4 regions of the Salmonella sp. HY31 genome follow, and region 4 is predicted to be linked to each of the others. Evidence: predicted binding sites of a transcription regulator. Region 4 holds the regulator's gene; each other region holds the start of a gene.
What was found. The regulator CRP, encoded in region 4, controls carbon source genes, mostly activating them, when cyclic AMP is high. The targets are predictions, from matches to a motif close to ATGTGANNNNNNTCACAT.

Region 1 (6,022 bases), 230 kb from region 4:
GATGTCATCTTCTTCCTCGCCGAAGCGCACGCCTTCCGGATACTGGCAGAACACCACGCCGGTTTTCAGTACGCGATCTTTCGCTTCCACCGTACCGTGCGGCACTGCGATAGACTCGCCCAGATAGGTCGGGGTGAGCTTTTCACGTTCCAGCATCGCGTCGACGTATTCCGGCTGTACGTAGCCGCCTTTCACCAACTGCTCGCCGGCGAAGCGAATCGCCTCTTCTTTCGTGGCCGCTTTACGTCCGAGGAAGATATTCTCCGCGCCCAGCTTGAACAGGTTGTTATCGCCTTCCTCAAAGCTATCTTTCAGATGGTCACGTACCTTTTCTTCATTGGTATTGTGGCGCTGTGCGGCAACCAGACGTTCGGTCAGGCTGGTGTACAGGCCGCTATCCAGGAAGTTGGTCAGCGAAATATGCTGCGCCTGCGGTACCTGGCGCATCGCACGCTCGGTAAGGTCGCGGTGAGTAATGACCAGATCCACATCCGGCGGCAGATTGTTAATGGCGCTGTTGGTGACGGAGATCTGGCTCAGACCCGCATCCTGTACTTTCTTACGCAGTACCCCTGCGCCCATCGCGCTGGAACCCATACCGGCATCGCAGGCGACAATGATTTTACGTACATGGCTGAGGTCGTTGGTGACATCGCCAGCCGCCAGCGGAGAGGCGCCTTTGGACTGTGCTTTCATGTCATGCATACGACGGGTGGCCGCTTCAATGTCATCTTCTTCTTTCACTTTGCTGGTTTTCAGCAGAATTGCAGAAACCACGAAGGAGACCGCCATTGCCGCCACGATGGCAGTGATGTTAGCGAAGTAAGCGCCTTTTGGCGTCATCGCCAGTACCGCCAGAATGGAGCCCGGAGACGCCGGAGAGACCAGACCGCCGTTCAGGATGGTCAGGGTGAATACGCCGGTCATACCGCCGAGAATCACCGCCAGAATCAGGCGCGGGTTCATCAGCACGTACGGGAAGTAGATCTCGTGGATACCGCCCAGGAAGTGGATAATTGCCGCGCCGCCCGCAGACTGTTTAGCGCTGCCGCGACCGAAGAACATGTACGCCAGCAGGACACCCATCCCCGGACCCGGGTTAGCTTCAATCAGGAAGAAGATGGATTTACCCATCTCATGGGACTGCTGGATACCCAGCGGTGAGAAGATACCGTGGTTAATCGCGTTATTGAGGAACAGGATTTTCGCCGGTTCAACAAAAATGGACGCCAGCGGCAGCATATCGTGCGCCACCATGAAGTTAACGCCCGCCGCCAGAATTTTGGACAGGACTTCAACCGCCGGACCAATACCGAGGAACGCCAGCATGGCGAGGATCATACCGATAATGCCAGCGGAGAAGTTGTTCACCAGCATCTCAAAACCGGATTTGATCTTACCGTCTACCCAACTGTCGAATTTCTTAATGCAGTAGCCGCCCAACGGACCGGCGATCATCGAGCCGAGGAACATCGGCATATCCGCGCCGACTATAACGCCCATGGTAGTGATAGCGCCCACCACGCCGCCGCGTTCGCCGCCAACCAGACGACCGCCGGTATAACCGATTAGCAGCGGCAGCAGGTAGGTGATCATCGGACCAACCAGTTTCGCCAGAGTTTCGTTAGGCAACCACCCTGTCGGAATAAATAATGCGGTGATAATACCCCACGCGATAAACGCGCCGATATTAGGCATCACCATATTGCTGAGGAATCGACCAAAGCTTTGCACTTTGATCTTAATATCGGATGACATAAAAACACCCCTTCTTATGTTGCTGTCGCGCAGGCTGAAAAGCCCGAGGTTTGTTAATGTAGCGGCAGAGGTAGCCGGACCCTGTAGTGTAGATACTGCGCAATCTGGCACTGAATCGTTCAACTGTCCAGACAGGGACAGTTAATGTGATTTAGATCGCATAAATATAGGGGGTAGAGAGGTAATTTATGTGATATTGATCACAAAGTTACTGTGTAAAAAAACAACGCATCTAATTTTTAGACCTTAAAAGGCAATTTTATGTGAGATATTTCACACTTTTATTTTGGTGCTTTGTTGAATTTTTGTGATCATCTTCACAAGAAATTTTAGGCCCGGGTAACGTCAATACGATCCGGCAAACATTTTGTCGCGAGCCCTCTCACGTTATGTCACTCAGCAACTTCCTTTAGCGTCTCTTTTCGTTTATTTGAGCCATACTATGATTTTTACTTGGTTGGCAAAAAAGGACACGGCATGAAACTCATCGGTAGCTATACTAGCCCTTTTGTGCGCAAAATCTCTGTTCTGCTGCTGGAAAAGGGCATCACCTTCGAATTTGTTAACGAACTGCCCTACGAGGCGGATAACGGCGTGGCGCAATACAACCCTCTGGGTAAGGTGCCGGCACTGGTGACGGAGAAAGGGGAATGTTGGTTCGATTCGCCGATCATCGCGGAATATATTGAGCTGCTGGATATCGCGCCAGCGATGCTCCCGCGTGACCCCATGGCGGCGCTTAAAATTCGCCAGCTTGAAGCGTTGGCCGATGGCATTATGGATGCCGCGTTGGTCTCTGTACGCGAACAGGCGCGTCCGGCGGCGCAGCAATCGGAAACGGAACTGCTGCGCCAGCGGGAAAAAATCAACCGCAGTCTGGATATGCTCGAAGGTTATCTGAGCGACGGGACCCTAAAAACGGATACGGTGAATCTGGCGACTATCGCGATTGCCTGTGCGGTAGGCTATCTCAACTTCCGCCGGGTCGCGCCGGGCTGGTGCGTTGGCCGCCCCCACCTGGTCAAACTGGTCGAAACGCTTTTTCAGCGCGAAAGCTTTGCCCGCACCGAAGCACCGAAGGCTTGACGCGCATTATGTCCGCCTGAGCAAACTCACGTTACAATCCCCCTCAAGTCGATATCCCTCTCCAGCCAGGAGAGGGCCACCAACAGCCAGGCATTTTCATGACAAGCGAAACGCGTACACTCTACAGCCAGCTTCCTGCTATCGATCGCTTATTGCACGATAGCGCTTTTCTTTCTCTGCGCGATCGGTATGGCCATACCCAGGTGGTTGATCTGCTTAGGCGGATGCTTGACGACGCGCGCGACGTCATACGGAATACGCAGACGCTTCCCGACTGGTGCGCAGACTGGGCGCAAGAGGCGAAACGACGGCTGGAAAATGCGGCGCAAAGCGCGCTGCGCCCGGTGATTAACCTGACGGGGACGGTGTTGCACACCAATCTTGGCCGCGCATTGCAGGCGCAAGAAGCGATTGAGGCGGTAACGCAGGCGATGCGCGCGCCGGTGACGCTGGAATACGATTTGGATGGCGCCGGGCGGGGGCATCGCGACCAGGCGCTGGCGACGCTGTTATGCCGTATCACCGGGGCGGAGGACGCCTGTATCGTCAATAACAATGCGGCGGCGGTATTGCTGATGCTGGCGGCGACCGCCAGCGGCAAAGAGGTGGTGGTTTCGCGTGGCGAACTGGTCGAAATCGGCGGCGCGTTTCGTATTCCGGATGTCATGCGCCAGGCGGGTTGTACGCTGCATGAAGTGGGTACCACCAACCGGACGCACGCGAAAGATTACCGTCAGGCGGTAAATGAAAATACCGGGCTGTTGATGAAGGTACATACCAGTAATTACAGCATTGAGGGCTTTACCAAAACGGTAGAGGAAGCAGAGCTGGCGGAAATCGGGCGAGAGCTGGATATTCCGGTGGTGGCGGATCTGGGCAGTGGTTCGCTGGTGGATTTAAGTCAATATGGCTTACCCAAAGAGCCGATGCCGCAGCAGCTAGTTGCCGCAGGCACCAGCCTGGTAAGCTTCTCCGGCGATAAGTTGCTGGGCGGGCCGCAGGCCGGGATCATCGTCGGCAAAAAAGCGATGATTGCCCAACTGCAAAGCCATCCGCTGAAACGCGCCCTGCGCGCGGATAAAATGACGCTGGCGGCGCTGGAGGCGACGTTACGTCTGTATCTGCACCCGGAAGCGTTGGCGGAAAAATTACCCACGCTGCGTCTGTTAACCCGCAGTGAGGCGTCGATTCGCGAACAAGCGCAGCGGTTACAGACGCGGCTGGCGACGCGTTACGGCGATGAATTTGCGCTGGAGGTTAAGCCCTGTCTATCGCAAATCGGCAGCGGTTCATTACCGGTAGACCGCCTCCCCAGCGCCGCCATAACCTTTACCCCGCACGATGGGCGCGGTAGTCGACTGGAGGCCCTGGCGGCCCACTGGCGCACGCTGCCTGTACCGGTCATTGGTCGAATTTATGATGGCCGTTTATGGCTGGATATGCGCTGTCTTGAAGACGAAAGCCGGTTTATGGAGATGATGCTGAAATGATTATTGCAACTGCCGGGCACGTAGACCACGGTAAAACGACGTTGCTCCAGGCGATTACCGGGGTCAATGCCGATCGCTTGCCGGAAGAGAAAAAACGCGGGATGACTATCGATCTGGGCTACGCCTATTGGCCGCAGCCGGATGGTCGTGTGCTGGGCTTTATCGACGTGCCCGGACATGAAAAATTTCTCTCCAACATGTTGGCGGGTGTAGGCGGTATCGATCACGCTTTGCTGGTGGTCGCCTGTGATGACGGCGTCATGGCGCAAACGCGCGAGCATTTACAGATCCTGCAACTGACGGGCAATCCGCAGCTCACCGTCGCGCTGACCAAAGCCGATCGCGTGGACGATGCGCGTATCAGTGAAGTACGTGAAGCGGTACTGGCGACGCTCGACAACTATGGTTTCGCCGATGCCGTTTTATTTGTCACCGCCGCCAATGAAGGGCGCGGTATTGCAGAACTTCGCGCCCATTTACAGCAACTTCCCGCACGTTTGCACGCCGCGCAGCATCGCTTCCGCCTGGCTATCGACCGTGCGTTTACGGTGAAAGGGGCGGGACTGGTGGTGACCGGAACGGCGCTGAGCGGAGCGGTAAAAGTAGGCGATACGCTATGGTTGACCGGCGTTAACACGCCGATGCGCGTACGAAGCCTACACGCGCAAAATCAGCCCACCGACCATGCGCATGCCGGGCAACGTATTGCGCTCAATATTGCGGGCGATGCGGAGAAGGAGCAACTTAACCGCGGTGACTGGCTGCTTGCCGATGCGCCAGCGGGGGAGGCTTTTTCCCGGGTGATTGTTTCTTTGGCGCTTCATGCGCCGCTTTCCCAATGGCAACCGCTACATATTCACCATGCCGCCAGCCATGTGACCGGTCGCGTCTCTTTGCTGGAAGGCGCGCTGGCAGAGCTGATTTTCGATACGCCGCTATGGCTGGCCGATAATGACACACTGGTGCTGCGTGATATTTCCGCGCGCGCCACCCTTGCCGGCGCGCGCGTGGTGACGCTTAACGCGCCGCGTCGCGGTAAACGTAAGCCAGATTACTTACAGTGGCTTTCAACGCTTGCCGCCGCGCAGGACGATAGCGCGGCGCTAGCCATTCATCTGGAACGCGGCGCCGTCAACCTGCCGGATTTCGGTTGGGCGCGTCAGCTTAATTCTCTCGGTATGCGTCAGCTTATTGAGCAACATGGTTTTATCCAGGCCGGAGACAATCTGTTAAGTGCGCCCGTCGCCGCCCGCTGGCAGCGTAAAATTCTCGATACGCTGGCGACTTACCACGAACAGCACCGCGATGAACCGGGGCCGGGACGCGAGCGTTTACGTCGCATGGCCTTGCCAATGGAGGATGAAGCGCTGGTGCTGATGCTGATCGAGCGGATGCGCGACGATGATCTGATTGACAGCCATCACGGTTGGTTGCATTTGCCGGATCATAAAGCGGGATTTAGCGATGAGCAGCAGGCCGTCTGGCAAAAAGTCGAACCGCTATTTGGCGATGAGCCCTGGTGGGTACGCGATCTGGCGAAAGAGACCGGGACGGAGGAACAATTGATGCGGCTGGCGCTGCGGCAGGCGGCGCAGCAAGGCATCATTACCGCGATCGTCAAAGATCGGTACTATCGCAACGATCGGATTGTCGCTTTCGCCAATATGATCCGCGAACTGGATCAAGAA
Region 2 (6,022 bases), 1.1 Mb from region 4:
TCGCTCATTGCTGTTCTCCTGCACGCTCGGCGATATGGTGCGCGGCGTGGAGGGCGCTGACTGCGCAGACGCCGCCGCCGCATCCCTGGGCTATAGGGTCGAACCCCGCCAGCACAGAACCTATTGCATACAGATTTTCTACCGTGTTACCCGCAAGGGAGGGGCGGAAAGCGTCATCCGTCACGACGCCAAACTGCTGCCAGGGCTGTGGGTCGAAGAAATGTTGTTGATACCATTCGGCGCGGGAGGCCGTTTGTTGTACGTCGAGTCCTAAAATAGGTTCGCGGATCTCGTTACGCTCAGCAACCAGGCCGCTACTAAAGAAGCTACCGCTGGCAAGTACGGCAAAACGCGGACGCAGTGGGATATCGGCATGGTTGCGTGTCCATATTTCGCTCACGATACCGTGACGGCAGGTGACTTTCTTCACTTCATCGCCTGGCATCCAGATGCCGCCCTGACGAGCAAACTGGCGCTGGAGCTGATTGTGCAGACGTATACCGAGCACCGATGGCGGCAGCGTCGGCAACAGCGTGAGCGCGCAGGGCAGGCGTTCGTTAAGCCAGCGCCACAGCCTATCGTTCGCCAGCCCGAAACAGGCGGGCATGATGATCATGTCGCAGTTTGTCGCTATCGGTGATAGCGCGTCGTAAAGCAGTGGCCATTTTTCTTCGTTATCAAGCAGACGCGCGATATTGACCGCGCGAAATTCCGTCGGGTTATCACGCAGTACGTCCAGTTCCGGAAGGTCGATTTCTGCGGTTTCGACGTTGAGATCGCGTTGGCGCAGCGACGCTGCCGCAAGGTGCGCCTGGAAATCCAGTAATCCACTAACGCCGACGACGCAAATTCGCTGTGCGGATAACGGCCAGACCGGCACTTCAGGCGAGCTAAGCCAGGTTGAACGCAATGTGCCAAGCGGTGTTACACGCTGGTGCGCCTGTTGTACGTCACCGTATAACTGCGCGCCGCTGGCGTTAAGTAGCGTTTGCGCCTGTTGCGCCAGCGTAAGGACTTTTTGCGCGCCCAAACGCGAATAAGGATGTTCAGGCGCCTGGCGGCGCAGCGCATCAAGCCCGGCGGTAATCTCGGTCACCGGTTGGCCGTCGGGCAGGGCGCTGAGCAGATCCAACGAGCCAGAGGAAAAATGCAGCGCGCTTTGTCCGCGAGTGACAATGGCGCAACGTAATCCATGCTGCTGGAGTTGCAGTCCGCATAGCAAACCGGCGAGACCGCCGCCCATAATAACCGTATCAAATTTCATCCTGGTGCTCCTTCTCCAGACCGCATAATCCCTGATAAACCCAGCGCGTGAATTCGCTTTCGCGCAGTGCGTCTCCCCAGGCGACAGGTTGTACGCCCTTCCAGCGTTCATTCAGAAACTCAGAGAGTTGCGTAATAGATTGCGCCGCGGTCGTCACATTAAAACGCTGCAGCAGCCCGGCTGCGCGGCAGGCGCACAGTTCGCCCTGGCAAGTGCCCATGCCTACGCGGGTGCGACGACGCAGATCCAGCAGGCTATTCACGGTTAAGTTTTCGACGGCATACTGCACTTCACCGGCCGTGACGGCCTCGCATTCACAGACCAGGCTACGGTGTTGGCGGCCTTCACTCAGCCATCCCGGCGTGCGATCGCCATGCCGATAAACCGCCGATCCGCGTAGCGGCGCGGGAAGCGAGATAATGCGTTTCAGCGTATGTTCCGTAGACTCTTTTGAGCCAGGCAACGGCGTATCCGCCGTGATGCAGGGGCGTGTATTGCCCAACTTGCGGCACACGGCGTCGGTGGCCCATTCCGCCATCAGGCGGTAAGTCATTAGCTTCCCGCCGGTAATGGTAATGAAGCCTTCAAGCCCGTCGCGCTCGGCGTGGTCGAACAGCACAATACCGCGGCTGACGTTACGACCGCTGGGATCGTCATCACTGGCCACCAGCGGGCGGACGCCAGAATACGCGCGCAGAATACGCGTCTTCGCCATGACAGGGGCCAGTTTTTCCCCTTCACGCAGCAGGATATCTACTTCATCTGCGGTAACGCGGTTGCTGTCTATCTCATTGTAATCAATATGGGTAGAGGTGGTGCCGATCAGTGAAATCGTATCGCCAGGTACCAGAATGTCGGCATCCGATGGTTTCCGGCAGCGGTTAATCACATGCTGGTTGATCCGATGGTCCATGATCAACAGCGACCCTTTTGCCGGAAACATGCGGATACTCAGGTCGGCGTATTCGGCGATCCGTTGTCCCCAGATACCTGCCGCATTGACCACCACCGGCGCATGAAGCGTCTGGGTTTCGCCAGTGAGATGGCTGCGCACATGAACACCGCAGACCGTTGCGCCTTCACGAATGAGCCCGGTTACTTCATGCGCTGTTAAGACGATTGCGCCATGTTCTCTGGCATCCAGCATATTGGCGGCGGTAAGGCGGAAAGGGTCCACGGTGCCATCCGGCACTTTTACCGCGCCGATGAGCGCAGGATTAACGGAGGGCTCAATGATGCGCGCCTGCTGCGGATCGATGGCTTCAGCGCGAATGCCTGCCGCTTCACAGGCGTGAATAAAGGTGGCCTGAAACGCAAGATCATCTTCCGGTAACGTAATAAACAGACCATCCGTCGGTTCGACGCAATGGCGGGCGATCCGTTTTAAGATCTGGTTTTCACTAATGCACTCGCGCGCGGATTCCGCGTCAGTAACGGCATAACGAGCGCCGCTGTGCAGCAGCCCGTGGTTACGCCCGGTCGCGCCGGTCGCAATATCATGCCGCTCCACCAGGATGACACGTAAACCGCGCAGCGCGCAGTCGCGGGCGATCCCTGCGCCTGTTGCTCCACCGCCAATGATAATCACGTCACTTGCTTGCGAGTCACGAGTTTTCATTGTTTTTCCTCACAGTTCGTTTTTTATCATTTAGCCATACAAATCATATGGAATGTTTGATTTCGCGCATAATCGCTCATTATTCGAAAATGAAACGTGATTTCGTGCGCTTTTCTGAACATTATTCATAAATCTGTAACAATATGTGCTGTAATTCACATTCATGAGACAGATCTTTACTTAACATCGCGGCCACACTGGGAACAGCGGGGTCGTTTGAACGAACTGCGGTGTTTATCTCTAAATAAAATACGGGCCACGGAGGCTACAATATGTTGAGTATTTTTAAACCAGCGCCGCATAAAGCGCGCTTGCCAGCGGCGGAGATTGATCCGACCTATCGCCGGTTACGCTGGCAGATTTTCCTGGGGATATTCTTTGGCTATGCCGCGTATTATCTGGTGCGCAAGAACTTTGCCCTCGCGATGCCCTATCTGGTAGAGCAGGGTTTTTCGCGCGGCGATCTGGGCTTTGCGCTATCCGGGATTTCCATCGCTTATGGTTTTTCGAAATTTATAATGGGGTCGGTGTCCGATCGCTCGAATCCGCGCGTTTTCCTGCCGGCAGGGTTGATTCTGGCCGCAGCAGTCATGCTGTTTATGGGTTTTGTGCCGTGGGCGACGTCCAGCATCGCCGTGATGTTTGTGCTGTTGTTCCTTTGCGGCTGGTTCCAGGGGATGGGGTGGCCGCCGTGCGGTCGAACGATGGTTCACTGGTGGTCGCAGAAAGAGCGCGGCGGCATTGTGTCAGTCTGGAACTGCGCGCATAACGTCGGCGGCGGTATCCCACCACTGCTGTTCCTGCTGGGGATGGCGTGGTTTAACGACTGGAAAGCGGCGCTCTATATGCCAGCCTTTGGCGCGATTGTGGTGGCGTTGTTCGCTTTCGCAATGATGCGCGATACGCCGCAATCTTGCGGTCTGCCGCCTATCGAAGAGTATAAAAACGACTATCCTGACGACTACAACGAAAAAGCGGAAGAAGAGCTCACCGCGAAGCAAATCTTCATGCAGTACGTATTGCCGAACAAATTACTGTGGTATATCGCTATCGCCAACGTGTTTGTCTACCTGCTGCGCTACGGTATCCTCGACTGGTCGCCAACGTACCTGAAAGAAGTGAAGCATTTCGCTCTGGATAAATCCTCCTGGGCATATTTCCTCTATGAATATGCCGGTATTCCAGGCACCCTGCTGTGCGGCTGGATGTCAGACAAAGTATTCCGCGGCAACCGTGGCGCGACGGGCGTATTCTTTATGACCCTGGTCACTATTGCGACCATCGTTTACTGGATGAACCCGGCTGGCAACCCAACCGTTGATATGATTTGTATGATTGTTATCGGCTTCCTGATTTACGGTCCGGTGATGCTGATTGGTCTTCATGCGCTGGAACTGGCGCCGAAAAAAGCGGCGGGTACGGCGGCGGGCTTTACCGGTCTGTTTGGTTATCTGGGCGGTTCTGTCGCCGCAAGCGCCATTGTGGGTTATACCGTTGACTTCTTCGGTTGGGATGGCGGCTTTATGGTGATGATTGGCGGCAGCATTCTGGCGGTAATCCTGCTGGTGGTCGTGATGATTGGCGAAAAACGCCATCATGATGAGCTGCAGTTAAAACGCAACGGAGGCTAATAAACATGAAAACCACACTGAAAAACCTTAGCGTGGCACTGATGTTGGCAGGAATGGCAATCGGAAGCGGTGCCGTGGCGGCTGAAAAAGTCGTCATTGCCCACCGTGGCGCCAGCGGTTATCTGCCGGAGCATACGCTACCGGCGAAAGCGATGGCGTATGCGCAAGGGGCAGATTACCTGGAACAGGATTTGGTGATGACAAAGGACGACCATCTGGTCGTCCTCCATGACCACTACCTTGATCGGGTGACTGACGTCGCTGACCGTTTTCCGGACCGGGCGCGTAAAGATGGGCGTTATTACGCTATCGATTTTACCCTGGACGAAATTAAATCCCTGAAGTTTACCGAAGGGTTTGATATTGAAAACGGCAAAAAAGTACAAACTTATCCGGGGCGTTTCCCGATGGGAAAATCTGATTTCCGCATTCATACCTTTGAAGAGGAAATTGAATTCGTTCAGGGATTAAATCACTCTACCGGTAAAAATATTGGTATTTATCCGGAAATTAAAGCACCGTGGTTCCATCATCAGGAAGGGAAAGATATTGCCGCGAAAACGCTGGAAGTGCTGAAGAAGTATGGTTATACCGGCAAGCAGGATAATGTCTATTTGCAGTGTTTTGATGTCGCTGAGCTGAAACGTATTAAGAATGAACTGGAACCCAAAATGGGGATGGATCTCAATCTGGTTCAGCTTATTGCGTATACCGACTGGAATGAAACACAGCAGAAACAGCCGGATGGTCGTTGGGTGAATTACAACTACGACTGGATGTTTAAGCCGGGCGCCATGAAGCAGGTGGCGGAATATGCGGACGGTATTGGTCCGGATTACCATATGTTGGTTGCGGAAGGCTCGACGAAAGGGAACATCAAGCTGACTGGAATGGTGCAAGACGCGCATCAGAATAAGATGGTAGTTCATCCTTACACTGTGCGTGCCGATCAATTGCCAGACTATGCCACAGATGTCAATCAGTTGTACGATATCCTGTATAACAAGGCGGGGGTCGACGGGCTGTTCACCGACTTCCCGGATAAGGCGGTCATGTTCCTGCAAAAAAATGATTAAAGGTATGCCATAGTAGAAGTGAAGCGCCGGATGAGGGCATAAACGCCTCATCCGGCCTGGCGCAACGTTCGCCAGCGTAGGTCTGGTAAACGCAATGCCATCAGGCGGTGTTGTTTTATAGCAAGCCCTCATCGGTCAGTGTTTCCATACATTTTTGCAATAAAAATAGCGGACTTCCTTCTACCGGCGGTTCTTTTGCTAACAGGGAAATTTGTCGATAAAAGGTGGGTTCCAGCGCCACGGAACATAATTTTCCTGCCGTGGCTTTTAAGGTTAACTCTGGCAATAAGGCGATGCCTAATCCCTGTCGAATAAAACTCAGCGCAGTATCGGGATGGTTAAATTCATATTTAAATATCGGCTCAATACCCTTTTCTTTAAACAATGCCATAATGCTTAACTCATAACGACCTTTACTGACAATTAGTGGTTC
Region 3 (6,022 bases), 2.2 Mb from region 4:
GCGCGGACATAATTGTTTTTCTCCGACGGTCATTCGTACCACTTCACTGCAACGTACACAGGCATAATCGCCAGCCTCCGGCACCACCGTAAAGCGTGGCGTACAGTGTTCAGGAAGAATGCTTAATCCCGGCTTCACGTCTTTATCTTCAAAGAAATAGACGCTAATTTGACCATTCGTCTCAAGGATGGCCAGCCTGATCTGCCCCAGTTGTTCAACGCCATTCAAACGAAGCTCCATAAAAAATTCAAACTCTGTCATATTCGAGCGTTGCAGTTTTTCCCACGCCAGTTCGCCGTCTTCAACAACGACCACTGACTTACCTTCCAGTAGATCCTCCAACTTTTCACTATGCGCCATCAGCCACATGACCAGACGATAGAGCAGCGCCAGGGTGATGAATACCACCAGAACGGGAAGCATCGGAACATCATCATAAAACGCGACGTCGCCTGCCGCAGATCCCAATGTCAAAATGATCAACACTTCAAAAAGCGACATTTGCCGCACGCCGCGTCGTCCTGTCACCTTTAAGAAGAGAAAGACCAGGACAAAGGTGTAAAAGCTACGTAGCGCCACTTCCCCCAAAAATGCTATCGGCACGTTATCCAGCGCCATTCGTTGCAAATCAAATGCCTTCATTTTTTATGCTCTTCCTGTGAATTCCTGTGTAAAAGCATAGCCAATACTTTTATTTCCGCCGATGTCCCGGCGAGATAGCGCCCGTCACATAAAACCCGTATCATTGCGCGCTTTCCGTACGACAAAAGTGATTTTCATGACGCAAACATTTATTCCCGGCAAAGACGCCGCGCTGGAAGACTCCATCGCCCGCTTCCAGCAAAAGTTACTCGACCTCGGCTTTCACATCGAAGAGGCCTCCTGGCTGAACCCGGTGCCAAACGTCTGGTCAGTGCATATTCGCGATAAAGAGTGCGCGTTATGCTTTACCAACGGAAAAGGCGCGACCAAAAAAGCGGCGCTGGCCTCGGCGCTGGGCGAATACTTCGAGCGTCTGTCAACCAACTACTTTTTTGCTGATTTCTGGCTTGGTGAAACGGTCGCCAACGGGCCGTTCGTGCATTACCCGAACGAAAAGTGGTTCCCGCTGACTGAAAATGACGACGTGCCGGAAGGCCTGCTTGATGCCCGTTTGCGCGCGTTTTACGATCCGGAAAATGAACTCACCGGAAGTCAGTTGATTGATCTTCAGTCCGGCAATGAAGCACGCGGCGTCTGCGGCCTGCCATTTACCCGTCAGTCCGATAACCAGACCGTGTATATTCCGATGAATATCATCGGCAACCTGTACGTCTCTAACGGGATGTCTGCCGGCAATACGTGTAATGAAGCCCGCGTTCAGGGACTGTCGGAGGTCTTCGAGCGCTATGTGAAGAATCGTATTATTGCGGAAAGCATCAGTCTGCCGGAGATTCCTGCAGAGGTGATGGCGCGTTATCCGGCGGTAATGGAATCAATCGCCACGCTGGAAGCCGAGGGTTTCCCGATTTTCGCCTATGACGGCTCGCTGGGCGGTCAGTATCCGGTTATCTGCGTCGTGCTGTTCAACCCGGCTAACGGTACCTGCTTTGCTTCTTTTGGCGCGCATCCTGACTTTGGCGTTGCGCTGGAACGTACAGTGACCGAGCTACTCCAGGGACGCGGTCTGAAAGATCTTGATGTCTTCACCCCGCCAACGTTCGATGATGAAGAAGTCGCGGAGCACACTAATCTGGAGACCCACTTCATCGACTCCAGCGGCCTGATCTCCTGGGATCTGTTCAAACAGGACGCCGATTACCCGTTCGCGGACTGGAGTTTCTCCGGCACTACCGAAGAAGAGTTCGCCACGCTGATGGCCATCTTCGCTGCTGAAGATAAAGAAGTTTACATTGCCGATTACGAGCATCTCGGCGTGTACGCCTGTCGTATTATCGTACCGGGAATGTCTGATATTTATCCTGCCGAAGATCTGTGGCTGGCCAACAACAATATGGGTAGCCATCTTCGTGAGATTCTGCTTTCGCTGCCCGGTAGCGCCTGGAATAAAGACGACTATCTCAATCTGATTGAACAATTGGATGAAGAAGGTTTTGACGATTTCACCCGCGTGCGTGAACTGCTGGGTCTGGCGACCGGAGCGGACAATGGTTGGCATACACTGCGTGTCGGCGAATTAAAAGCAATGCTGGCGTTAGCGGGCGGCGATTTGGAGCAGGCGCTGATCTGGACAGAATGGACGATGGAGTTCAATTCGTCGATCTTTAGTCCGACACGCGCGAACTATTACCGTTGCCTGCAAACGTTACTGTTACTGTCGCAAGAAGACTCGCGTCAGCCGCTGCAATATCTCAATGCTTTTATAAAAATGTATGGCGCAGAGGCTGTAGAAGCCGCCAGCGCCGCGCTTAGCGGTGAAGCGGCTTTTTACGGACTACCGACTGTCGACCACGATCTGCAAACGTTCCCGGCCCATCAGTCCTTGTTAAAAGCTTATGATAAATTACAGCGCGCGAAAGCAGCATACTGGTTAAAATAAGGCCATATGAGTGTCTTAGGGTAGGTTTACACTATCGGCTGCGTTATATTACGGGGCGCTTTCGGGCCCCCGTAATATTTATTTTCGATAGGCGGCAAAAATGTAATAACAAGGTTAAATATTGGTAGTTAATATTAAATTAATTAACATAGTGATGTTACTTTATTTGTTGATTACTCCATTTTAATTAACCGTGTAACAGGAGGATTAGGGAAAAGATTCAACTCACATTATAATTTTTAAAATTTATTTTTATTTGGATAATCAAAAAGTTACACCGTAATTGCATAAAAACCATGCGTCTTACGGGCCTATAAGCCAGGCGAGATATGATCTATATCAAATTCTCATCTATAATGCTTTGTTAGTATCTCGTCGCCGACTTAATAAAGAGAGAGTTAGTGTGAAAGCTGACAACCCTTTTGACCTTTTACTCCCTGCAGCAATGGCCAAAGTGGCTGAAGAAGCAGGCGTCTATAAAGCAACGAAACATCCGCTTAAGACTTTCTATCTGGCGATTACCGCCGGTGTATTCATTTCAATTGCCTTTGTTTTTTATATTACTGCGACAACCGGTACTGGCGCGATGCCTTATGGCATGGCAAAACTTATCGGGGGTATCTGTTTCTCTTTGGGACTGATTCTCTGTGTTATCTGCGGCGCTGATCTTTTCACCTCCACCGTTCTGATCGTTGTGGCTAAAGCCAGCGGTCGCATCACCTGGGGGCAACTGGCTAAAAACTGGTTAAACGTCTATTTTGGTAACCTGATTGGCGCTCTGCTTTTCGTGTTACTGATGTGGCTTTCCGGCGAGTATATGACTGCCAACGGTCAGTGGGGACTGAACGTCCTGCAAACCGCCGACCACAAAATGCACCACACTTTTATTGAAGCTGTCTGCCTCGGTATTCTGGCGAACCTGATGGTTTGTCTGGCCGTGTGGATGAGCTATTCAGGTCGCAGCCTGATGGACAAAGCGTTCATCATGGTACTGCCCGTCGCCATGTTTGTCGCCAGCGGTTTTGAGCACAGTATCGCAAACATGTTTATGATCCCTATGGGTATTGTAATACGCGATTTCGCTACACCGGAGTTTTGGACCGCGGTCGGTTCATCTCCGGAAAGTTTTTCTCACCTGACCGTGATGAGCTTCATCACTGATAACCTGATTCCGGTCACGATCGGTAACATTATCGGCGGCGGTTTGCTGGTTGGGTTGACATACTGGGTCATTTACCTGCGTGGTAACGATCATCATTAATCGTGATGTTCGCTATACGCAGTAAATAAAAAATCCACTTAAGAAGGTAGGTGTTACATGTCCGAGCTTAATGAAAAGTTAGCCACAGCCTGGGAAGGTTTTACCAAAGGTGACTGGCAGAATGAAGTAAACGTCCGTGACTTCATCCAGAAAAACTACACTCCCTATGAGGGTGACGAATCCTTCCTCGCTGGCGCTACTGAAGCCACTACCACTCTGTGGGACAGCGTAATGGAAGGCGTTAAACAGGAAAACCGCACTCATGCGCCTGTTGACTTTGACACCTCTGTTGCTTCTACCATCACTTCTCACGACGCTGGTTACATCAACAAAGCGTTGGAAAAAATTGTTGGTCTGCAAACTGAAGCTCCGCTGAAACGTGCGATTATCCCGTTCGGCGGCATCAAAATGGTTGAAGGTTCCTGCAAAGCGTACAATCGCGAGCTGGACCCGACTATCAAAAAAATCTTCACTGAATACCGTAAGACCCACAACCAGGGCGTATTCGACGTTTATACTCCGGACATCCTGCGTTGCCGTAAATCCGGCGTTCTGACCGGTCTGCCGGATGCGTATGGCCGTGGTCGTATCATCGGTGACTACCGCCGCGTAGCGCTGTACGGTATCGACTACCTGATGAAAGACAAATTCGCGCAGTTTACGTCTCTGCAATCCGATCTGGAAAACGGCGTAAATCTGGAAGCGACTATCCGTCTGCGTGAAGAAATCGCTGAACAGCACCGTGCTCTGGGTCAGATCAAAGAAATGGCGGCTAAATACGGCTGCGATATCTCTGGTCCGGCGACTAACGCTCAGGAAGCGATCCAGTGGACTTACTTTGGCTACCTGGCTGCGGTTAAATCTCAGAACGGCGCGGCAATGTCCTTCGGTCGCGTATCCACCTTCCTGGATGCGTATATCGAACGTGACCTGAAAGCAGGCAAAATCACCGAGCAAGACGCTCAGGAAATGATTGACCACCTGGTCATGAAACTGCGTATGGTTCGCTTCCTGCGTACCCCTGAATACGATGAACTGTTCTCCGGCGACCCAATTTGGGCAACCGAATCTATCGGTGGTATGGGCGTTGACGGTCGTACTCTGGTCACCAAAAACAGCTTCCGCTTCCTGAACACCCTGTACACTATGGGGCCGTCTCCGGAGCCGAACATCACTGTACTGTGGTCTGAAAAACTGCCGCTGAACTTCAAGAAATTCGCCGCTAAAGTATCCATCGACACCTCTTCTCTGCAGTATGAGAACGATGACTTGATGCGTCCGGACTTCAACAACGATGACTACGCTATCGCGTGCTGCGTAAGCCCGATGATCGTTGGTAAACAAATGCAGTTCTTCGGCGCGCGTGCAAACCTGGCGAAAACCATGCTGTACGCTATCAACGGCGGCGTTGATGAAAAACTGAAAATGCAGGTGGGTCCGAAATCCGAGCCGATCAAAGGCGACGTTCTGAACTTCGACGAAGTGATGGAACGTATGGATCACTTCATGGACTGGCTGGCTAAACAGTACGTCACTGCGCTGAACGTTATCCACTACATGCACGACAAGTACAGCTACGAAGCCTCTCTGATGGCGCTGCACGACCGTGACGTTATCCGTACCATGGCGTGTGGTATCGCAGGTCTGTCCGTTGCTGCTGACTCCCTGTCTGCCATCAAATATGCGAAAGTTAAACCGATTCGTGACGAAGATGGTCTGGCTATCGACTTCGAAATCGAAGGCGAATACCCGCAGTTTGGTAACAACGACGCTCGTGTAGATGACATGGCGGTTGACCTGGTAGAACGTTTCATGAAGAAAATTCAGAAACTGACCACCTACCGTGGCGCTATCCCGACGCAGTCTGTTCTGACCATCACTTCTAACGTTGTGTATGGTAAGAAAACCGGTAACACCCCGGATGGTCGTCGCGCTGGCGCGCCGTTCGGACCAGGTGCTAACCCGATGCACGGTCGTGACCAGAAAGGTGCTGTCGCCTCTCTGACTTCCGTTGCTAAACTGCCGTTTGCTTACGCTAAAGATGGTATCTCTTACACCTTCTCTATCGTTCCAAACGCACTGGGTAAAGACGACGAAGTTCGTAAGACTAACCTGGCTGGCCTGATGGATGGTTACTTCCACCACGAAGCGTCCATTGAAGGCGGTCAACATCTGAACGTGAACGTCATGAACCGTGAAATGCTGCTGGACGCGATGGAACA
Region 4 (6,022 bases):
TTCCGCCAGCATACGGGACAGGAAATCCGCCTGCTTTTGGTTATTCCCTTCTAATACCACGCGGTCACCCGGCGCGATCAGTTTTTCCAGCATCGCGGTCAGGTCTGCGGTAGGCAGTACCTTACCCTGCACCGGAACGGAAGCCAGACGGCGCTGTTTTTCGTTGCGGCGCGTGTTCCAGACGCGTGCTGGCGTTTGTCCAGATAACATTATTAACCTCCTGATTCAGCAATCAGTTTGATTGGCTTAACACTGAAAAGAGTCTGAGCTTTGGTGAGAAAATCATCAATTAAGCGCAGGTAAAAATCATTAGCCTGAGAGTAATAATTGAAGTAACAATTTGTGATGACGATCACGCCAGACAGCAGCATGCCGAACGACGCGGTGTTATTGGTATAGGTTTGAAGGGGGCCAATGGCTGGGAACGGACGTAGTTCGCAGGCTGGCCGGGATGGGAAGCCTGCGTTATATGATTTATCGGCAGAGGTTGCCGTGATTTATTTTCGTCAGCGCGTCGTTCACGCCAAATAATTTAAACGTCACCTCATCAACACCAAGATTTTTCAGACGTGCAGTGTGTTTTTTAATATAAGCCTGCGCCGTTTCTTCGGATTCAAACAGATAAATGCCGCCAGCTTGCTGGTTTTTCTCGCTTTCTGTCCAGATTTTCCAGATAAAGCCCGGCTCCTCATTGATGGACTCCGCCAGTCCGTTCAGTTGCTGAGTCATCTCCTCGCCAAAAGGGCCGCTAAAGTTAAAGTGGATCTGTAAAAGTGTCTTCGACATGCCTTCTCCTTGAGTCACATAACCATCGTACTGCCACACTACCACGATTAATTCGGCTGATGCAGGGGTTCACACTATTTCTGCAGGGTATTGCGCGCGCAGTGAATACCGCCCCCCCCCCTGGCGAAATGAGGCGCAATTCTTATTTCGCCGGGTGATTTATTGAACGTAAAATCACATATTGATTAATCTGTGAACCTTATGCGCGGTATAGTATTGTTTCCAATTATCAATTGTTCTGGTGCTATGGTTGAGATCACGTCTACAGAAATGACCCCGCCTGTCAATGACTCGCATGAATTTATTCCCATGCGCGGCATTCGTAATCGCCATTTACAGACTATGCTGCCGCGTTTAATCCGCCGCAAAGTGAAGTTCAACGCCTACTGGCAGCGGCTGGAATTACCGGACGGCGATTTTGTCGATCTGGCATGGAGCGAAAAGCCGCAACAGGCAAAGCATAAACCGCGGCTGGTGGTCTTTCACGGCCTGGAAGGCAGCCTGAACAGCCCCTATGCCCACGGACTGATTGAGGCGGCGCAAAAGCGCGGATGGCTGGGCGTAGTGATGCACTTTCGCGGCTGTAGCGGTGAGCCAAACCGTCTGAATCGAATTTACCACTCCGGCGAAACGGAGGATGGCGCCTGGTTTTTACGCTGGCTACAGCGGGAGTTCGGCACCGTTCCGACAGCCGCCGTGGGCTATTCGCTCGGCGGTAATATGCTGGCGTGCCTGCTGGCGAAAGAAGGCCGCAATATCCCCATCGAGGCGGCGGTGATTGTTTCTGCGCCCTTTGTTCTCGAAGCCTGTAGCTACCACATGGATAAAGGGTTTTCCCGCGTCTATCAGCGTTATTTGCTCAATCTGTTAAAAGCGAATGCGTCACGCAAGCTGGCGGCGTATCCCGGGTCGCTGCCGGTGAATCTGGGGCAACTCAAATCAATGCGCCGTATCCGCGAGTTTGACGACCTGATCACCGCGAAAATTCATGGCTTTGCCGACGCCATCGACTACTATCGTCAGTGTAGCGCCATGCCGTTGCTTAACCAGATTGCTAAACCGACGCTGATTATTCATGCCAAAGACGATCCGTTTATGGATCATCATGTGATCCCTAAAGCGGAAGATCTGCCCCCACACGTGGAGTATCAGTTAACTGAGCATGGCGGACACGTAGGATTTATCGGCGGTACGCCGCTGCGCCCTGAAATGTGGCTGGAACGCCGAATTCCTGACTGGCTGACAACGTATCTGGAGGCGTCATCATGATCATTCCCTGGCAGGGGCTCTCCCCCGACACGCTGGACAACCTGCTCGAAAGCTTTGTGTTGCGCGAAGGCACCGATTATGGTGAACATGAACGTTCGCTTGAACAAAAAGTCGCGGACGTAAAACGTCAACTGCAATCCGGCGAGGCCGTTCTGGTATGGTCTGAATTACATGAAACGGTCAATATTATGCCGAAAAAACAGTTTCGCGAATAAAACGCCTTTGACGGCAATACATTATTATTAAAGCTTAATCATGGAGTTGCCATGTCAGCCAAACATCCGGTGATAGCAGTAACAGGGTCAAGTGGCGCGGGGACCACCACCACCAGCCTCGCGTTTCGTAAAATTTTCGCGCAGTTAAATCTGCACGCCGCCGAGGTGGAAGGCGACAGTTTTCATCGTTATACCCGCCCGGAAATGGACATGGCGATCCGCAAAGCGCGCGACGCCGGGCGGCATATCAGCTATTTCGGGCCTGAAGCCAATGACTTCAGCCTGCTGGAACACACTTTCATTGAGTACGGGCAGACGGGTAAAGGCCAGTCACGTAAATATCTGCATACCTATGATGAAGCCGTACCGTGGAATCAGGTTCCCGGCACGTTTACACCCTGGCAGCCGCTTCCCGAGCCGACCGATGTGCTGTTTTATGAAGGACTGCACGGCGGCGTCGTCACGCCGCAACATGATGTCGCGCGTCATGTTGATCTGTTGGTTGGCGTGGTGCCTATCGTCAACCTCGAATGGATTCAGAAACTGATTCGTGACACCGGCGAACGTGGACACTCCCGTGAAGCAGTGATGGATTCCGTGGTGCGCTCCATGGACGACTACATCAATTACATTACGCCGCAGTTCTCCCGTACCCATATTAACTTCCAGCGCGTGCCGACCGTCGACACCTCCAATCCGTTCGCCGCAAAGGGCATTCCGTCGCTGGATGAGAGTTTTGTGGTGATCCATTTCCGCAACCTGGAAGGGATCGATTTTCCCTGGCTACTGGCGATGCTCCAGGGCTCGTTCATTTCTCACATTAATACATTAGTGGTGCCGGGCGGCAAAATGGGACTGGCGATGGAGCTGATTATGTTGCCGTTGGTACAGCGATTAATGGAAGGCAAAAAAATCGAATAACCGCGTTGAAACGCCCGATGGCGCTACGCTTATCGGGCCTACGGGATAAAAACTGGTAGGTCCGATAAGGCGAAGCCGCCATCAGATAATGATAATCACGCCGCAATCACTTCATACGAATGGGTAATATGGACCGCTTTTTCCAGCATTAGCGCCACCGAGCAATATTTTTCCGCAGAGAGATCAACAGCGCGCGCGACGGCAGCCTCTTTCAGATCGCTGCCGGTAACCATAAAATGCAAATTAATGTGCGTAAACAGGCGCGGCGCGTCTTCCCGGCGCTCGGATGTCAGCTTCACTTCGCAGTTGGTGACATTCTGACGCCCCTTTTGTAGGATCGATACCACATCAATAGCGCTACATCCGCCAGCCGCCATTAATACCATCTCCATCGGACTCGGCGCTTTGTCACCGGAGTTGCCATCCATTAAAATCTGGTGGCCGGAGGAAGACTCTCCGAGGAACGTGAGTCCTTCAACCCACTTTACACGCGCTTGCATATTTCGTAACTCCAATGTTTCAATTTTCCTGAAAGATTACGCGCATACAACAAAACTCGCAATGGAAGGCGACTTGGGTCATGCTGAAGCGAGACACCAGGAGACACACGGCGAAAGCTATGCTAAAACAGACAAGATGCTACAGTAATACATTGACGTACTGCATGTATGCAGAGGACATCACATTACAGGCTACAGTCTATTTTCGTAGCCCTCTTCCCAGGTAGCGGGAAGCATATTTTTGCAACCCCAGAGACAGTGCCGTTTTCTGGCTCTGGAGACAGCTTATAACAGAGGATAACCGCGCATGGTGCTTGGCAAACCGCAAACAGACCCGACTCTTGAATGGTTCTTGTCTCATTGCCACATTCATAAGTACCCGTCAAAGAGCACGCTGATTCACCAGGGTGAAAAAGCAGAAACGCTGTACTACATCGTTAAAGGCTCCGTGGCAGTGCTGATCAAAGATGAGGAAGGGAAAGAAATGATTCTTTCTTATCTGAATCAGGGTGATTTTATTGGTGAATTGGGCCTGTTTGAAGAAGGCCAGGAACGCAGCGCCTGGGTACGTGCGAAAACCGCATGTGAGGTCGCTGAAATTTCCTACAAAAAATTTCGCCAATTAATCCAGGTAAACCCGGATATTCTGATGCGCCTCTCTTCCCAGATGGCTCGTCGCTTACAAGTCACGTCTGAAAAAGTAGGTAACCTCGCCTTCCTCGACGTCACCGGGCGTATCGCTCAGACGCTGCTGAATCTGGCGAAACAGCCCGATGCCATGACGCACCCGGATGGGATGCAGATCAAAATCACCCGTCAGGAAATTGGCCAGATCGTCGGCTGCTCCCGCGAAACCGTTGGTCGTATTTTGAAGATGCTGGAAGATCAAAACCTGATCTCCGCGCATGGCAAGACCATCGTCGTCTACGGCACCCGTTAATCCCGTCAGAATGGCGCGTTTTATCATGCGCCATTTTTGTTTGCATCGATGTGGCGAAGACTGATTTATCACCCAGAGATTAATTACGCACTACGGCAAACGCTGGTGCTGTGCCTGCCTGTGGCTGTCGGTTTATTGATAGGCCAGCTACACCTGGGATTACTTTTCTCTCTCGTTCCCGCCTGCTGCAACATTGCAGGTCTGGATACACCGCACAAACGCTTTTTTAAACGCCTGATCATCGGCGCGTCGCTGTTCGCCGGATGCAGTCTGGCAACGCAACTCCTGCTGGCGGAATCCGTCCCCCTGCCGTTGATCCTGACCGGGCTCACGCTGGTGCTTGGCGTGACGGCGGAAATTAGCCCACTTCATGCGCGGCTACTGCCAGCGTCGCTGATTGCCGCCATATTTACCCTGAGCCTTGCGGGATACATGCCCGTCTGGGAGCCGCTGCTTATTTATGCGCTGGGCACCCTATGGTACGGCGTGTTTAACTGGTTTTGGTTCTGGCTATGGCGCGAACAGCCGCTGCGCGAGTCATTGAGTTTGTTATATCGTGAACTGGCCGATTACTGCGAAGCGAAATACAGCCTGCTCACCCAACATATCGATCCGGAAAAAGCGCTGCCTCCCCTGCTGATACGCCAGCAAAAAGCGGTCGATCTCATTACCCAGTGTTACCAACAGATGCATATGCTTTCGGCGCACAACAATAATGATTACAAGCGCCTACTGCGGGCTTTTCAGGAAGCGATGGATTTGCAGGAACACATCTCCGTCAGCCTGCATCAGCCGGAAGAGGTACAGAAACTGGTAGAACGCAGCCATGCGGAAGAGGTAATTCGCTGGAATGCGCAAACGGTCGCCGCTCGCCTGCGCGTGCTGGCGGATGACATCCTTTATCATCGTCTGCCGACGCGCTTCTCTATGGAAAAACAGATTGGCGCGCTGGAGAAGATTGCCAATCAACATCCTGAAAACCCGGTAGGCCAGTTCTGCTATTGGCACTTCAGCCGAATCGCCCGCGTGCTGCGTACTCAGCGACCGCTTTACGCCCGCGACCTGATGGCCGATAAACAGCGTCGCCTGCCACTACTCCCGGCGCTGAAAAATTATGTGTCGCTTAAATCGCCGGCGCTACGCAACGCCGGACGCATTAGCGTAATGATGAGTATCGCCAGTCTGATGGGCAGCGCGTTGCACCTGCCCAAACCGTACTGGATCCTCATGACGGTGCTGTTTGTCACCCAAAACGGCTATGGCGCGACGCGCGTACGTATTCTGCACCGTTCGGTCGGAACGCTGGTCGGCCTGGTGATTGCCGGCGTCACGCTGCACTTACATATTCCCGAAAGCATTACGCTGGCGGTCATGCTGGTACTAACGCTGGC

Region 1: ACE15A_RS00690 (glutathione S-transferase) is a predicted target of CRP. The motif match lies at 1,947-1,964, and genes of this name have one in related genera.
Region 2: glpT (glycerol-3-phosphate transporter) is a predicted target of CRP. The motif match lies at 3,026-3,043, and genes of this name have one in related genera.
Region 3: focA (formate transporter FocA) is a predicted target of CRP. The motif match lies at 2,867-2,884, and genes of this name have one in related genera.

What each region holds. Positions count from the first base shown of each region.
Region 1 covers NZ_CP170479.1:144,798-150,819, forward strand. The annotation lists gene mtlA (PTS mannitol transporter subunit IICBA) at 1-1,758, opposite strand, end outside; gene ACE15A_RS00690 (glutathione S-transferase) at 2,236-2,844, shown strand; gene selA (L-seryl-tRNA(Sec) selenium transferase) at 2,943-4,334, shown strand; gene selB (selenocysteine-specific translation elongation factor) at 4,331-6,022, shown strand, end outside.
Region 2 covers NZ_CP170479.1:1,479,550-1,485,571, forward strand. The annotation lists gene glpC (anaerobic glycerol-3-phosphate dehydrogenase subunit GlpC) at 1-8, opposite strand, end outside; gene glpB (glycerol-3-phosphate dehydrogenase subunit GlpB) at 5-1,264, opposite strand; gene glpA (anaerobic glycerol-3-phosphate dehydrogenase subunit A) at 1,254-2,882, opposite strand; gene glpT (glycerol-3-phosphate transporter) at 3,155-4,513, shown strand; gene glpQ (glycerophosphodiester phosphodiesterase) at 4,519-5,589, shown strand; gene ACE15A_RS06925 (LysR family transcriptional regulator) at 5,705-6,022, opposite strand, start outside.
Region 3 covers NZ_CP170479.1:3,047,252-3,053,273, forward strand. The annotation lists gene ACE15A_RS14505 (DUF421 domain-containing protein) at 1-642, opposite strand, end outside; gene ycaO (30S ribosomal protein S12 methylthiotransferase accessory factor YcaO) at 779-2,539, shown strand; gene focA (formate transporter FocA) at 2,943-3,800, shown strand; gene pflB (formate C-acetyltransferase) at 3,858-6,022, shown strand, end outside.
Region 4 covers NZ_CP170479.1:379,028-385,049, reverse strand. The annotation lists gene mdcA (malonate decarboxylase subunit alpha) at 1-210, opposite strand, end outside; gene ACE15A_RS01720 (monooxygenase) at 475-786, opposite strand; gene ACE15A_RS01715 (hydrolase) at 988-2,055, shown strand; gene ACE15A_RS01710 (YheU family protein) at 2,052-2,270, shown strand; gene ACE15A_RS01705 (phosphoribulokinase) at 2,322-3,191, shown strand; gene ACE15A_RS01700 (OsmC family protein) at 3,287-3,691, opposite strand; gene crp (cAMP-activated global transcriptional regulator CRP) at 3,999-4,631, shown strand; gene ACE15A_RS01690 (YccS/YhfK family putative transporter) at 4,680-6,022, shown strand, end outside.